DNA from 3 places in the Pseudorhizobium flavum genome. Region 1 is predicted to be linked to each of the others. Evidence: predicted binding sites of a transcription regulator. Region 1 holds the regulator's gene; each other region holds the start of a gene.
What was found. The regulator PhoB, encoded in region 1, activates phosphate uptake and scavenging genes when phosphate is short. The targets are predictions, from matches to a motif close to TGTCATNNANCTGTCAT.
Positions count from the first base shown of each region.

Region 1 (4,464 bases):
GGCATGGTCTTCCAGAAGCCCAACCCGTTTCCGAAGTCCATCTTCGAGAATGTCGCCTACGGGCCCCGCATCCATGGTCTTGCCCGTTCGAAAGCCGATCTTGATCAGATCGTCGAAAGCAGCCTCCAGAAGGCAGGCCTCTGGAACGAGGTGAAGGATCGCCTTCACGAGGCCGGGACGGGTCTTTCGGGCGGGCAGCAGCAGCGCCTGTGCATCGCCCGTGCGGTTGCCGTGTCGCCGGAAGTCATCCTCATGGACGAGCCCTGTTCGGCACTCGACCCGATCGCCACCGCAAGGGTGGAGGAACTGATTCACGAACTGCGGGCGAACTATTCGATCGTCATCGTCACCCATTCCATGCAGCAGGCCGCCCGCGTGTCGCAGCGCACCGCAATGTTCCATCTTGGCCATCTCGTCGAAGAGGATGACACGGACAAGATGTTCACCAACCCGAACGACCAGCGCACACAGGACTACATCATGGGTCGCTTCGGCTGATCCGCGGTGGACCGCGCGCTACCAAGACACTGAGGAACTGGATCATGCCATCATCCCACATCACGTCGGCTTTCGACGAGGAGTTGAAATACCTGGCCCGCCGGATTTCCGAGATGGGCGGCCTTGCCGAGCAGATGTGCGGCGACGCGGTTCGCGCCTTGGTCAATTCCGATACCGCACTTGCCCAGAAGGTGATTTCCGACGATGTGATCCTGGATCACGCGGAACGCGAGATCGGCGAGAAGGCCATCGTGACGATCGCCAAGCGCCAGCCCATGGCGGCCGACCTCCGCGAGGTAATCGGATCGCTTCGCATCGCGGCTGACCTGGAGCGGGTAGGGGACCTCGGCAAGAATACTGCCAAGCGGGTGATCGCGGTCCAGGAAACGGGCATCCCGCGCAACCTTGCACGTGGCATCGAGCATCTGTCGGAACTGGCGCTGGTCCAGCTCAAGGAAGTGCTCGACGTCTATGTCACGCGCTCGGCTGAGAAGGCGGAAGCCATCCGCGAGCGCGACGAGGAAATCGACGCCATGTACACCTCGCTGTTCCGCGAGCTCCTCACCTACATGATGGAGGATCCGCGCAACATCACGAGCTGCACCCATCTGCTCTTCTGCGCCAAGAACATCGAGCGCATCGGCGACCATGCCACGAACATCGCAGAGACGATCTACTACATGGCGACCGGCTCGCAGCCGGAGGGTGAGCGGCCAAAGGATGACCGGTCCAACACGCTGAGCGCCGTCCTGAGCGACGACTAGGATCGCGGAGCCTTTTCATGCAGCCAAAGATCACCGTCGTAGAGGACGAGGAGGCCCTCAGCGTCCTTCTCCGCTACAACCTCGAGGCCGAAGGCTACGAGGTTGAAACCATCGTCAAGGGGGACGAGGCCGAACTGCGCCTCCAGGAGCGCGTTCCGGACCTCCTCATTCTTGACTGGATGCTGCCCGGCGTATCCGGGATCGAGCTTTGCCGTCGCCTGCGCCAGCGCCGCGAGACCGAGCGCCTGCCGATCATCATGCTGACGGCGCGCGGTGAGGAGAGCGAGCGGGTTCGCGGCCTGGCGACCGGCGCCGACGACTATGTGGTCAAACCGTTCTCGACGCCCGAACTGATGGCTCGCGTCAGGGCGATGCTCCGGCGTGCCAAGCCCGAGGTATTATCAACCGTGCTCCGTTGCGGCGATATCGAGCTCGACCGTGAAACCCATCGCGTTCACCGCAAGAGCCGGGAGGTGCGGTTGGGTCCGACCGAATTCCGCTTGCTGGAATTCCTGATGTCGGCACCGGGACGCGTCTACTCTCGGGCGCAGCTGCTCGATGGCGTCTGGGGCCATGACATCTATGTCGACGAGCGTACGGTGGACGTCCATGTCGGCCGGCTGCGCAAGGCCCTCAACTTCTCCAACATGCCCGATGTAATCCGCACGGTCCGCGGCGCCGGCTACTCCCTAGAGGGCTAGGCGCCCGACATCCCGGAACGCGATCCGAAGACCTCAGAGCAGCGGCCCGCAGTGCGGCTGCTCTTCTCGTTTTGGGGCGCGCCAGCATTTCGAGGGGAGGGTGATAACCGAGGACAGGAGTGGCAGGAAAAGAGCCGCGACCGTTCCCGGCGCGGTTCTGGAGTTTTCATAAACCGAAGCCGGTCGGAGGCTCGGATTGCTCGGTCGTAAAGGCCTCCGTCACCTCTCCCTGCCGATCAGCCGGGAGCGCAATGCGTTCGAGATCCCGTCGAAGAGGAAGATGACGATGAGAATGAGCAGCACCATGTAGGCGACGTTCTCCCAGTCGGAATTGGTGCGCATCGCCTCCCACAGCTTGAGGCCGATGCCGCCGGCTCCCACCGCACCGATGATCGTCGCGGATCGGGTATTGGACTCCCAGAAGTAGAGCGCCTGTGAGGCAAAGACCGGCATGACCTGCGGCAGGACGCCGTAGCGCTGGACGGTGACCGGCGGTGCGCCTACCGAGCGGACGCCTTCGCGCTGCTTGTCGTCAATGTTCTCCAGCGCCTCGGCATAGAGCTTGCCGAGCGTTCCGGTGTCGGTGAAGAAGATGGCAGAGATGCCGGCGAGCGGCCCCGGGCCGAAGGCACGTGTGAAGAACAGCGCCCAGATCAGCATGTCGACCGAACGGAGGAAGTCGAACAGGCGCTTCGTCAGCTGGTTCGCCGGCCGGTTGCGGAAGATGTTGCGGGCGGCGATGAAGGAGAGGGGAAAGGCGACGATCATGGCGAACAACGTGCCGATGAAGGCCATGACGATGGTCTGCAGGAGCTTCGTCCAGACGTCGAGATGCTGCCAGGACGGGTTGTGGAGGATGTCGCTCCAGGCGAGCGACAGGTTGGACCTAGCCGGGTCGATCCGCTCGCCGGTAAAGATCAGCGAGACAATCTCGCCCGACGACTTGCCGAAGAAGGCGGAATTTGTATCGAAGAGGAAGTTCTCCCAGCCGAGGAAGCGCTTGCGGATGCGAACGCGGTCGTCGCTGACGTCAACCCATCCGGAGAAGCCGAAAAACGCCGTCACCCGCCCCCCAATCGATCGCTGTTCCACCCATTCCGGAAGCGGGCCCTGGACGTGGACTTCCTCTGCGTCCCGATCGAGCAGCAGCGTCACCGTTTCGCCGCCGCGCGTGAGGACGACACGGTCCGGCTGGACATCAATGGTGTGGGAGGAGCCCATGCGGACGACGGCTTCGGTCACGATCTCCTCGGTTCGTGTCTCGACAGTAGGCGCCGCCGGTGCGGCCGGCTGCTGGGCGGGTGCGGGCGCCATGAAGCTGAAGCTCGATGTGGCCTGGCCCGATTGGGAGGGAGCGGCCGCCGGCATCTCGACCCTGCGCGTTACCGTCTCGCGTTTCGCCTCGAGCCAGTCCGGATTGGGGTTCGGGCCAATCGGATCGAAGCGCGGATAGGTGATCTGCATGGATCCGTCGGAGGCGATGTCGATGTCGGGCCGGATTTCGTAGGAGACCCAGTCGGCGAGGTAGTTTCCTGCAAGGCCCCAGTTCGCGCCGCCGACCACCTTGCCGACAGCGAAGAACCACCAGGCGAAGATGAAGTAGAGAATGGCCGCCGATGCGATGATCGGGATGCGGAAGCGCTGCCAGATAGAGCGGTGCAGGAGCTCGGGATGGCGCGCCGCCAACGCGTCCATTTCGGCTGTGTTGAGAACGGTCATGGCAGCCTCGCTCAGATTGTCTGGAATGCCTGGTCGCCGACCAGCCTGCGACGCAGCCATGCGGAAAACTGGTCTACGGCGATGATGGTCAGGAGAAGGAGCAGGACGATCGCCAGGGTCTTGGCTTCATGCCCCTGGCCGATGGAAAGGCGCAGCAGCTCACCGATTCCGCCGCCACCGACCGCACCGATGATTGTGGAGGCCCGCACGTTGATCTCCAGGCGCAGCAGGAAATTGCTCATGAAGTTCGGCATGACCTGCGGGACCATCCCGAACCAGGACCGCTCCAGCCAATTGGCGCCGACGGCCTTCAGACCCTCGTCCGGCTTCATGTCGGCGTTCTCGATCACCTCGAAGAACATTTTTCCGAGGGCGCCGATCGTGTGGATGGAGACAGCGATAAGTGCCGGAACTGGCCCGAGCGAGAAAATGGCCAGAAAGAAGCCCGCAATGACGACTTCCGGGAAAGCTCGAAGCAGCTCCATCAGTCGACGAATTGGCCCTCGTATCCACGCGTTTGGCGTCATGTTCTTTGCCGCAAGGAAGGACAGCATGAAGCCGAAGATCAAGCCGATGCCTGTGGCTGCAATCGCGATGTTCAGTGTCACGAGCATCTGATGAACGTATTCCGGCAGGTAGATGCTCTCCGTCAGGTAGAGCCGGCCCTCGGGATAGTTGTACTTCAGGCTTCCGTCTTCATAAGGAGAGGGCAGGTCGAACAGGGCGCGCCAGATCTCCCAGCCGTCCCTCGGGATGAGGTCGCCGATGAAGTCGAAGAGATG
Region 1 is NZ_JBIOKZ010000005.1:145,880-150,343, reverse strand. Features, by position in the region: gene pstB (phosphate ABC transporter ATP-binding protein PstB) at 1-498, shown strand, start outside; gene phoU (phosphate signaling complex protein PhoU) at 543-1,262, shown strand; gene phoB (phosphate regulon transcriptional regulator PhoB) at 1,280-1,963, shown strand; gene phnE (phosphonate ABC transporter, permease protein PhnE) at 2,183-3,682, opposite strand; gene phnE (phosphonate ABC transporter, permease protein PhnE) at 3,694-4,464, opposite strand, start outside.

Region 2 (4,464 bases), on a different contig from region 1:
ACGATCGAGGGGCTGGAAGGTCCGATCAAGCCGCGCGAATGGAAGACGGCGAAGATCACCTACGGTGACGGTTCGGTGAAGGAAGTGAACATCCTCTGCCGCATCGATACCCTCGATGAGGTCACCTACATGAACAATGGCGGCATCCTGCAGACCGTTCTCCGCGATCTGGCAGCCTGACAATCAACCTGCACCCGCCGGACCTGTCCGGCGGGTGTTTCCGCGGCCTGGGACGTATTCGCCGGAGCATATCCTTGAGCCCAGCCATCCTCGCAGGCATGGCGCTGACGGTCTTCCTGACATCGCTGCTTTCCGGCGTGTTCGGCATGGCCGGCGGGCTGATCCTTCTCTGGGTCCTGCTTTTCCTGATGCCGGTCGCCACTGCGATCGCCGTGCACGGCGTGATCCAGATGGTCGCCAACGGCTCCCGCGCCTGGTTTTCGCGGCATTACATCGATTACCGGATCCTGGCGATCCTGTGTCTCGGCCTCCTGATCGCGGCGGCTGTGCTGACGGTGGTGGACTACACGCCAAACCTCATTGTCGTATCCGTTGTTCTCGGGCTGATGCCCATTCTCGTCTGGCTGCCGGTCCAGCGCCTGCAACTGGATGCCTCCCGCCCGTCTCACGCCCTCGCCTGCGGCTTCGTCGCCGGAGCTCTTGCCATGGGGGTTGGTGTCTCCGGGCCGACGATCGACATCTTCTTCATCCGCACCATGATGGATCGCCGCAAGGTCATCGCCACGAAGGCGGCAATGCAGCTCGTTTCGCATGCGACAAAGGTGGTCTTCTACTGGCAGGCTGCTGCCGCACTGCCTGCATCAGACTGGCTCGCGATCCTTCTGGCCGCCCCGATCGCCATTTTGGGGACGCGGACCGGCAACATCATCCTGCAGCGGATCACGGACGTGTCCTTCCGAAGCTGGACACGCTGGATCGTCACCGGTATCGGTGGGGTCTATCTGCTGCAGGGTCTCCAGCAGTTGATGTGACTGTTGCGTGGGTGCGGACGTCGAAGCTCCTCACCCCATCGTGACTTCCTCTTGAGCCGTCCGCCCGGTTACTTTGGCCCGAGTTCTTCCGTTAGCCTCTTGATCCCCGCGGTCAGCCGTGGCTAACAAATGTCAGTTCAAGAGGTTTGCGTTCATGCTGCCCATCGTCCGCAGAGCGATATTCCTTGCCGGTGTCCTGGCTGCCGCCGCAGCCTCGGCAGAAGAGGGCCAGACGCCGAAAGGCGTGGTCGAGCTGTTCACATCGCAGGGATGCTCATCCTGCCCGCCGGCAGATGCCGTGTTGAAGAAACTCGTACATCAAGGCGATGTCGTCGCCCTCTCCTACCACGTCGATTACTGGAACTACCTTGGCTGGACCGATACGCTCAGCTCCAAGGCCAATACGGAACGGCAGTACGGGTATGCCGAATCGCTCGGCCGAACCGGCGTCTACACGCCCCAGGCGGTGATCAATGGCCGGGATCACGTGAAGGGGACGGAACTCAGCACGATCACCGCCACCGTGGAGAGGCTCAAGGCCGAAGGCCAGGGCCTGACGGTGCCGGTTGTCGCCCGCATGCGGGGCAAGGAGATCGAGATCGAGATCGGCGAAGGCCAGGGCGAGGCCGAAGTAGTCGTCGCGTATTTTACCAAGCGGCAGGATGTCGAGGTCTCGAAGGGCGAGAATGCCGGCAAGACCATAGAATACTGGCACAGCGTCTACGATGTGCAGTCGGTCGGCATGTGGCAAGGAAAGCCGCTCAAGCTGTCACTTCCGGGCAAGTTCATGGGCAAGTGGAAGAAAGATGGGTGCGCAATCCTGCTGCAGCGCTCAGGCTCCGGCGGGGAGCCAGCGTCCATCCTCGGGGCGACGATCCTGATGGCAGGGCGCAAGCGCAACTAGAAACGCTGCTTGGAAGCGATCCGACCCGGAGACATTGGGGGGCTGGGGGTAAGGGTCAATGCAACCGGGCCGGATCTATTGGGGCTGAAAAAGCCAACCAACGCTCGGACTTTTGTCCGGGAATCCGGCAGTGTTTTGTTCGAAATGCGGCAAGATTAAAAACCCGCTGCGGTTTGTCAAAAGATGCGCAGCCGATTGCTTTTTGCCCCCGCTGAGGCAAACTGTAATGCGATTGACATCATTCATGGAGTCGTGATGACGGATCAGCCGGATTTGCGGGGCCTCCGCAGCCAAGAAGACGACGTCGTCGTTAGCCTGACCGAATACCGCCAGAGCCGAGACCCCGTCCCCGTCACCTTCCACCGGCGAGAGTTGGATGCCATCCTGCGGATCTACGGACGCATGGTTGGCGAGGGCGAGTGGAAGGACTATGCCATCGATCATTTGAAGGACCGCGCGGTCTTCTCGATCTTCAAGCGTTCCGGCGAGATGCCGCTCTACCGGATCGAGAAGAACCCGAAGCTGGCGGCCAAGCAGGGCCAGTACTGTGTTGTCAACGCGCACGGGATGATCCTCAAGCGGGGCCACGAGCTGCCGCAGGTGCTGCGGGTCTTCGACAAGGTGCTGAAGCTGATCGATTAGCCTGGGTAGAGGGTGCCGGGATAGGCAAGGGCGTCCGGATCCGTGGTGGCTCCATCCCCGAGAGAAAGCTGCATGAGTACGGTGTCGAGCCACCGGCCATGCTTGAAGCCGGTTGCCTCCAGCCTGCCGGTGGTCCTGAAGCCGAGGGTTTCGTGGACGGCAATGGATGCGGGGCTCGCGCCGCCGATCACCGCCACCATCTGCCGGAAACCCAGGCTGGTGCAGCGCGTCAGCAGTTCGGATAGCAGTGCCTTGCCGATCCCGCGGCCGCGGGCTTCGGGGGCAAGGTAGATGGAGTCCTCGACGAGCCAGCGATAGGCGGGTCGGGTCCGGAAGGCGGACGCGTAGGCATATCCGAGGAGATTACCGTCCGGATCCTCGGCGGCGATGTAGGGGTAGCCTTTGCCGCAGATTGCGGCGAAGCGGGCTTCCATTTCAACCGTGTCGGGTGGGTCGAGCTCGTAGCTCGCTGTCCCGTTCAGGACGCAGTCTTCATATATGGCCGTGATTGCCGGGAGATCGGAAGGTGAAGCGTCGCGCAGGATGAAGGTCATGGGGTGATGCCGAGGAGGAACTGAGCGAACCTATTGCCGCAGCGCACGCTGGGCAACAAAAAAAGGCGGCCCGGAGGCCGCCTTTTCGTCTGCTGTTTCCGATGCCGCTACTCGTTGCGATTGCCGAGGAACTGCAGGAGGAACATGAACAGGTTGATGAAGTCGAGGTAGAGGGTGAGGGCACCCATGATAGCCTTGCGGCCAGCCACCACGGCTTCGTCGCCGTCCCAGTACATTTCCTTGATCTTCTGCGTGTCGTAGGCGGTCAGGCCGGCGAAGACGAGAACCCCGATCACCGAAATGGCGAAGCCCATTGCCGAAGACTGCAGGAAGATGTTGACGATCGAGGCGATGATCAGGCCGAACAGGCCCATGATCAGGAAGGTGCCGAAGCCCGACAAGTCCTTCTTCGTCGTATAGCCGTAGAGCGACAGCGCACCGAAGGAGGCGGCGGTCACGAAGAACGTCTGGACGATGCTCTCACCGGTAAAGACCAGGAAGATCGAGGACAACGAGAGACCCATCATTGCCGCATAGATCCAGAAGGTCATCTGGGCTGCAGCGACGCTCATCGAATTGATGCGGAAGCTCAGGAAGAACACCATGCCGAGCGGGGCCAGCATGATCACCCACTTCAGCGGGCTGGCATAGAGCATCTGCCCGAAGCCGGTCAGCTGGCCATCGGCAACCGCCATCTGCCATGTCAGGAAAGCCGCAACGCCGGTGATCGCCAGGCCCAGCGCCATCAGGTTGTAGACCTTGAGCATATAGGCGCGGAGACCTTCGTCGATCATCGCCCCCGCTTGCGCGTGGCCCTGCGCCATACGGTTCTGGTAGTTTTTGAAGTCAGCCATAGTTTCCTCATTCAAGCTCCGTGTTTAGTCACGGTGTCGGGACCGACGATCCCAGGCGCCGCTGCGGAGCTCAGCATGCCTGCGCCGAATATGATGGCAGATCGCCTGTTCTACAAGTGGTTAGGCGGCGAATTGCGTCGAATCGGCAGCGCCGGAGGCGCCGAAATGCCTCCGCTGACGCGGATGTGATCAGGCCGTGCTCCGGAAGCCGGCGACTAAAGTTCCCGCAGCACCGGACCCGCCTTCTGCCCCAGGACTCTCCAGGTCCCGATCAGGCCGATCCCCACCGTGAGGACGAGGGCCCCGATGAGCGTGACCAAGGCCACGTCCGGCAGGAAGATCGAAGGCAAGTTCATGATGCGGCTGACAACGAACCAGGAAGCCGTGCCGCCAGCGACGAGTGCGAAAACGGCAGTCGCCGCTCCGAGGATCATGTACTCATAGCTGAAGGCCCGGATCAGCAGGGCACGGGTTCCGCCGAGCGTCTTCAGGATGACGGCGTCATGGGTGCGGGCGCG
Region 2 is NZ_JBIOKZ010000003.1:367,727-372,190, forward strand. Features, by position in the region: gene acnA (aconitate hydratase AcnA) at 1-180, shown strand, start outside; gene ACEPP2_RS08630 (sulfite exporter TauE/SafE family protein) at 255-992, shown strand; gene ACEPP2_RS08635 (DUF1223 domain-containing protein) at 1,147-1,896, shown strand; gene ACEPP2_RS08640 (DUF2794 domain-containing protein) at 2,152-2,538, shown strand; gene ACEPP2_RS08645 (GNAT family N-acetyltransferase) at 2,535-3,092, opposite strand; gene ACEPP2_RS08650 (Bax inhibitor-1/YccA family protein) at 3,200-3,946, opposite strand; gene ACEPP2_RS08655 (ABC transporter permease) at 4,162-4,464, opposite strand, start outside.
Region 2: a site for PhoB is predicted at 2,119-2,135, ahead of ACEPP2_RS08640 (DUF2794 domain-containing protein). Genes of this name have one in related genera too.

Region 3 (4,464 bases), on a different contig from region 1:
GAAGCAGCCGCCCTGGTCGATCGCCACATCGACGATCACGGCCCCGCGCTTCATGCCGGACAGCATTTCCCGCGTGACGAGCTTGGGCGCGGCCGCTCCCGGGATGAGAACCGCACCAATGACGAGGTCGGCGGTAAAAACCTCCTCCTCAAGCGCCTCGATCGTCGAGTAGCGAGTGCGGACACGACCGTTGAAGATATCGTCCAACTGGCGCAGTCGCGGCAGCGAGCGATCGAGTATGGTCACTTCGGCGCCGAGGCCGACGGCCATCTGTGCGGCGTGTGAACCAACCACACCACCGCCGATTACCGCCACCTTGGCCGGCAGGACGCCGGGTACGCCGCCGAGCAGCACGCCACGGCCTCCATTGGCTTTCTGCAACGCGGTCGCTCCTGCCTGGATGGATAGCCTGCCCGCCACTTCCGACATCGGGGCCAGCAAGGGCAGTCCGCCCCGCTCGTCTGTCACGGTCTCGTACGCCACGGCGGTGACCCCTGAGGCAAGAAGGCCTTGGGCCTGCTCCGGGTCCGGTGCCAGATGTAGATAGGTGTAGAGTATCTGGCCTTCGCGCAGTTGGGCCCATTCCTGCGGTTGCGGCTCCTTCACCTTCACGACCATGTCCGCGGTTTCAAAGACTTCCTGGGCGCTCCTGGCGATTCTCGCCCCCGCCGCGACATAGGCACTGTCGTCGGCACCGATACCGGCGCCCGCCTTCGTTTCCACCAGCACCTCGTGGCCGTGCGCCACATATTCGCGCACCGCCGCAGGCGTCAGCCCCACACGGTATTCATGGTTTTTGATTTCCTTCGGACACCCGACACGCATGCACGTTCCTCTCTGTGTTGTCGCCTGAGGCATAATTTAGCGAGGATGAAACCAGAGCAGATAACGCGGGCAATGTCCTTGCGAAGGTCCCTTGGCAAGGCCCCATTTCTCGAAGATATTTGCGCCCATTGATAACAGAACGCGAATTTGTTGCGATGAGAACCCTGGATGCCATTGATCTTGCGATGATGCGGATACTTCAGCAGGATGGCCGCATATCCAACGCAGAGCTCGCGGCCCGGGTCGGGCTGTCCCAGTCAGCCTGCTCGCGAAGACTTGCCACGCTCGAGACTGAAGGGACGATCAGCGGCTATCACGCCCGCCTGTCGAACAAGGCGCTCGACTACAAGATGATGGTGATCGTCCACATCTCGCTCTCCGGCCAGTTCGCTAGGACGCTCGCCGAATTCGAGGCCGCCGTAAAACGGTGCCCGAATGTACTCGTCTGCTACCTGATGTCGGGCGAGTACGACTATATCCTGCGCGTCGCCGCCAAGGATCTGGAAGACTACGAGCGCATCCACCGGGACTGGCTGTCTGCGCTTCCCCATGTGGTGAAGATCAATTCCAGCTTCGCTCTCCGCGAGGTGCTCGACCGTCCCAATGTCGGGCTCTGACGCGGACACGTCCAATTTTAGGAAACGCCCTCACCGGACCGCAACGAGTTGGCGCTAAAAGAGGATCGGGCAACACAATGGGGCGGGGGTCCGATGATGGGCGCGAATACTCTCGGCATGAGCAACCGTAGCGCGGAACGCGTGAGGACGCGCATCTACGGAACCGTAACGCATCTCAACCAGTCTGCGACCGGCAAAGTCGTTGACCTTTCCGCGACCGGTATCGCGCTGGAGCTGGATAGACCCTTCAGCGCCGCGCAGGGAAGCAAGGTGAAGATCGAGAGCGAAGAACTCGGCTTCATTGAAGGGACCGTGAGGTGGTACCGCGGCAGCAGGATCGGCATCCAGTTGCACCTGAACAGCAATGCGCTGGCCCAGGTCTCCTCCTATTTCCGGTTCTTCCACCGGGACGTGAAGCCTGTCGTGAGCCGCTGACACGGCGGTCCTATTGCCGATCCACCTGAACCTTGAAATCGTAAGGCTGGACGCCCTTGGCTCCGAATGAGCGACTCAGGTCGTTCCAGTAGCTCCGGTTCAGGTCGACACCGAGCGTCACGGTGCCGGTGCTTGACGTGGTTGCCTGGTCGAGCTGGCGAAGATCCAGCTCTGCCGGGTTGGCGTTGCTCCCACTGAAAACAAGCACCTGCGCCGCATCGGGCACCTTCAGCCGACCCTGTCATTTTGCCGATGTACTTCCGTGCCATTGCGCATAGTCTTTCCTCGCCATCTGCAATCCAGGAGCTGACCATGCCGTCCATCTCACTGCCTTCCCTGACACGTCGTTCGCTGCTCGGCGGCCTCGCCGCCACGTCGGCGCTGGTTGTGCTGCACCCGTTCGCGGCGCGCGCACAGGCGAACCAGGCGCATCTTCGCATCATGGAAACGACCGACATCCACGTGCATGTGCTTCCCTACGACTATTATGGCGACAAGCCGAACGACACGATGGGCCTCGCCCGCACCGCATCACTTATCGATTCGATCAGGGCGGAGGCAGGCAATTCGATGCTGATCGACAATGGCGACTTCCTGCAGGGCAATCCGATGGGCGACTACATCGCCTATGAGCGGGGCATGAAGGAGGGAGACCAGCATCCCATCATCCAGGCGATGAACGTGCTTGGCTATGATGCAGGGACGCTCGGCAACCACGAGTTCAACTACGGGCTCGATTTCATGTTCAAGGTCCTGGGCGGCGCCGGCTTCCCCTATGTTTGTGCGAATCTCGCCAAGGGCATGCTGGCTTCCGATCCCAAACAGGATGAACTCTTCTTCAAGCCCTACGTGATCCTCGAGAAGCAGATCCGCGATGGCTCGGGCGCCGAGAGCCCGGTCAAGGTCGGCTTCATCGGCTTCGTGCCACCGCAGATCATGGTCTGGGACGCCAAGCATCTGGAAGGTAAGGCACAGACGCGCGACATCGTGGACGCTGCCAAGGCCTGGGTGCCGGTCATGAAGGAGGAAGGCGCCGACATCATCATCGCGCTTTCCCATTCCGGGATCGACGGCTCTGGAATGAGCGAGCGGATGGAGAACGCCTCGCTCTACCTCGCAGGCGTCAACGGCATAGACGCGGTGTTCACCGGCCACCAGCATCTCGTCTTCCCCGGCCCGAAGGATTTCGAAGGCATCGCCGGAGCGGATGCGGAAAAGGGAACACTGATGGGCAAGCCTGCCGTCATGGCCGGCTTCTGGGGCTCGCATATGGGCCTGATCGACTTCCTGCTGGAGAAGGACGGCAATGGCTGGAAGATCGTTGACTTCACCACAGAGGCGCGCCCGATCTACCACCGCGATGAGGATCGTAAGGTCGTCGCCGACGTCAAGGACAAGCCCGAGGTGACGGCGGCCGTCAAGGAAGAGCACGAGGCGACGCTTGCCTATGTCCGCCGCCCGGTCGGCAAGACATCCGCTCCGCTTTATTCCTATTTCGCGCTCGTCGCCGACGATCCGTCGGTACAGATCGTCTCCAATGCCCAGACCTGGTACATCAAGGACATGCTCAAGGACGGCGAATACAGGGACCTTCCGGTCCTTTCCGCCGCCGCCCCCTTCAAGGCCGGCGGCCGCGGCGGCGCCGAGTATTATACCGACGTCCCCGCCGGCGACATCGCCATCAAGAATGTCGCCGATCTCTACCTTTACCCGAACACCGTGCAGGCCGTGCTGATCAGCGGTGAGCAGGTCAGGAACTGGCTCGAAATGTCAGCCGGGATGTTCAACCAGATCGAGCCGGGAGCGAAGGACGCGCCGCTTCTCAACACAGCTTTCCCGTCCTACAACTACGACATCATCGACGGCGTCACCTATCAGATCGACCTGTCGCAGCCGACGCGCTTCGACAAGGATGGCCAGCTAGTCAACGCGGATGCGCACCGTATCGTCGACCTGCAGTTTGAGGGCAAGCCGATCGATCCGGCGCAGAAATTCGTGGTGGCGACCAACAACTACCGCGCGGGCGGTGGCGGCAAGTTTCCGGAGATCGCTGGCGACAAGGTCATCTTCGTCGCTCCCGACACCAATCGGGACGTGATCGTGCGGTACATCGTCGAACAGGGAACGATCAATCCGTCGGCAGACGCCAACTGGTCGTTCAAGCCGATGGCCGGCACCACGGCGATCTTCGAGAGCGGACCGAAGGGTCGCACCTATGTCGCCGACATCAAGGGAGCGAAGATCGAGGAGGCCGGCGACGGCGCCGAAGGATTCGCCAAGTTCAGGCTCGTCCTCTGACGCCACCCACCAGAGACAGGAGGGCCGCCGTCAGGCGGCCTTCCGCCGGTCCTGCCCGAGCAGCCGCAGCAACAGGGCAAGCTCCGGCGGCGGCTCCTTCTCGACCCGCCGATAGTCGCTGCCGTCGCGGTTGCGCCGCATCAGGCCCAGGTCGACGAGATCGCGGCGCAGCAGTGCCGGATCGCCGAAGAGGTGCAGCCTGTCGAGATACTCGCTGATCTGCCGTTCGCTGAAAAGCCGGTCCGCAGGGATCTTCGACCACAGGAACCAGAGGCAAAGTTCCTGCTGG
Region 3 is NZ_JBIOKZ010000008.1:175,188-179,651, forward strand. Features, by position in the region: gene ald (alanine dehydrogenase) at 1-825, opposite strand, end outside; gene ACEPP2_RS16225 (Lrp/AsnC family transcriptional regulator) at 981-1,442, shown strand; gene ACEPP2_RS16230 (PilZ domain-containing protein) at 1,560-1,877, shown strand; gene ACEPP2_RS16235 (hypothetical protein) at 1,888-2,085, opposite strand; gene ACEPP2_RS16240 (bifunctional 2',3'-cyclic-nucleotide 2'-phosphodiesterase/3'-nucleotidase) at 2,190-4,175, shown strand; gene ACEPP2_RS16245 (DUF2087 domain-containing protein) at 4,206-4,464, opposite strand, start outside.
Region 3: a site for PhoB is predicted at 2,117-2,133, ahead of ACEPP2_RS16240 (bifunctional 2',3'-cyclic-nucleotide 2'-phosphodiesterase/3'-nucleotidase). Genes of this name have one in related genera too.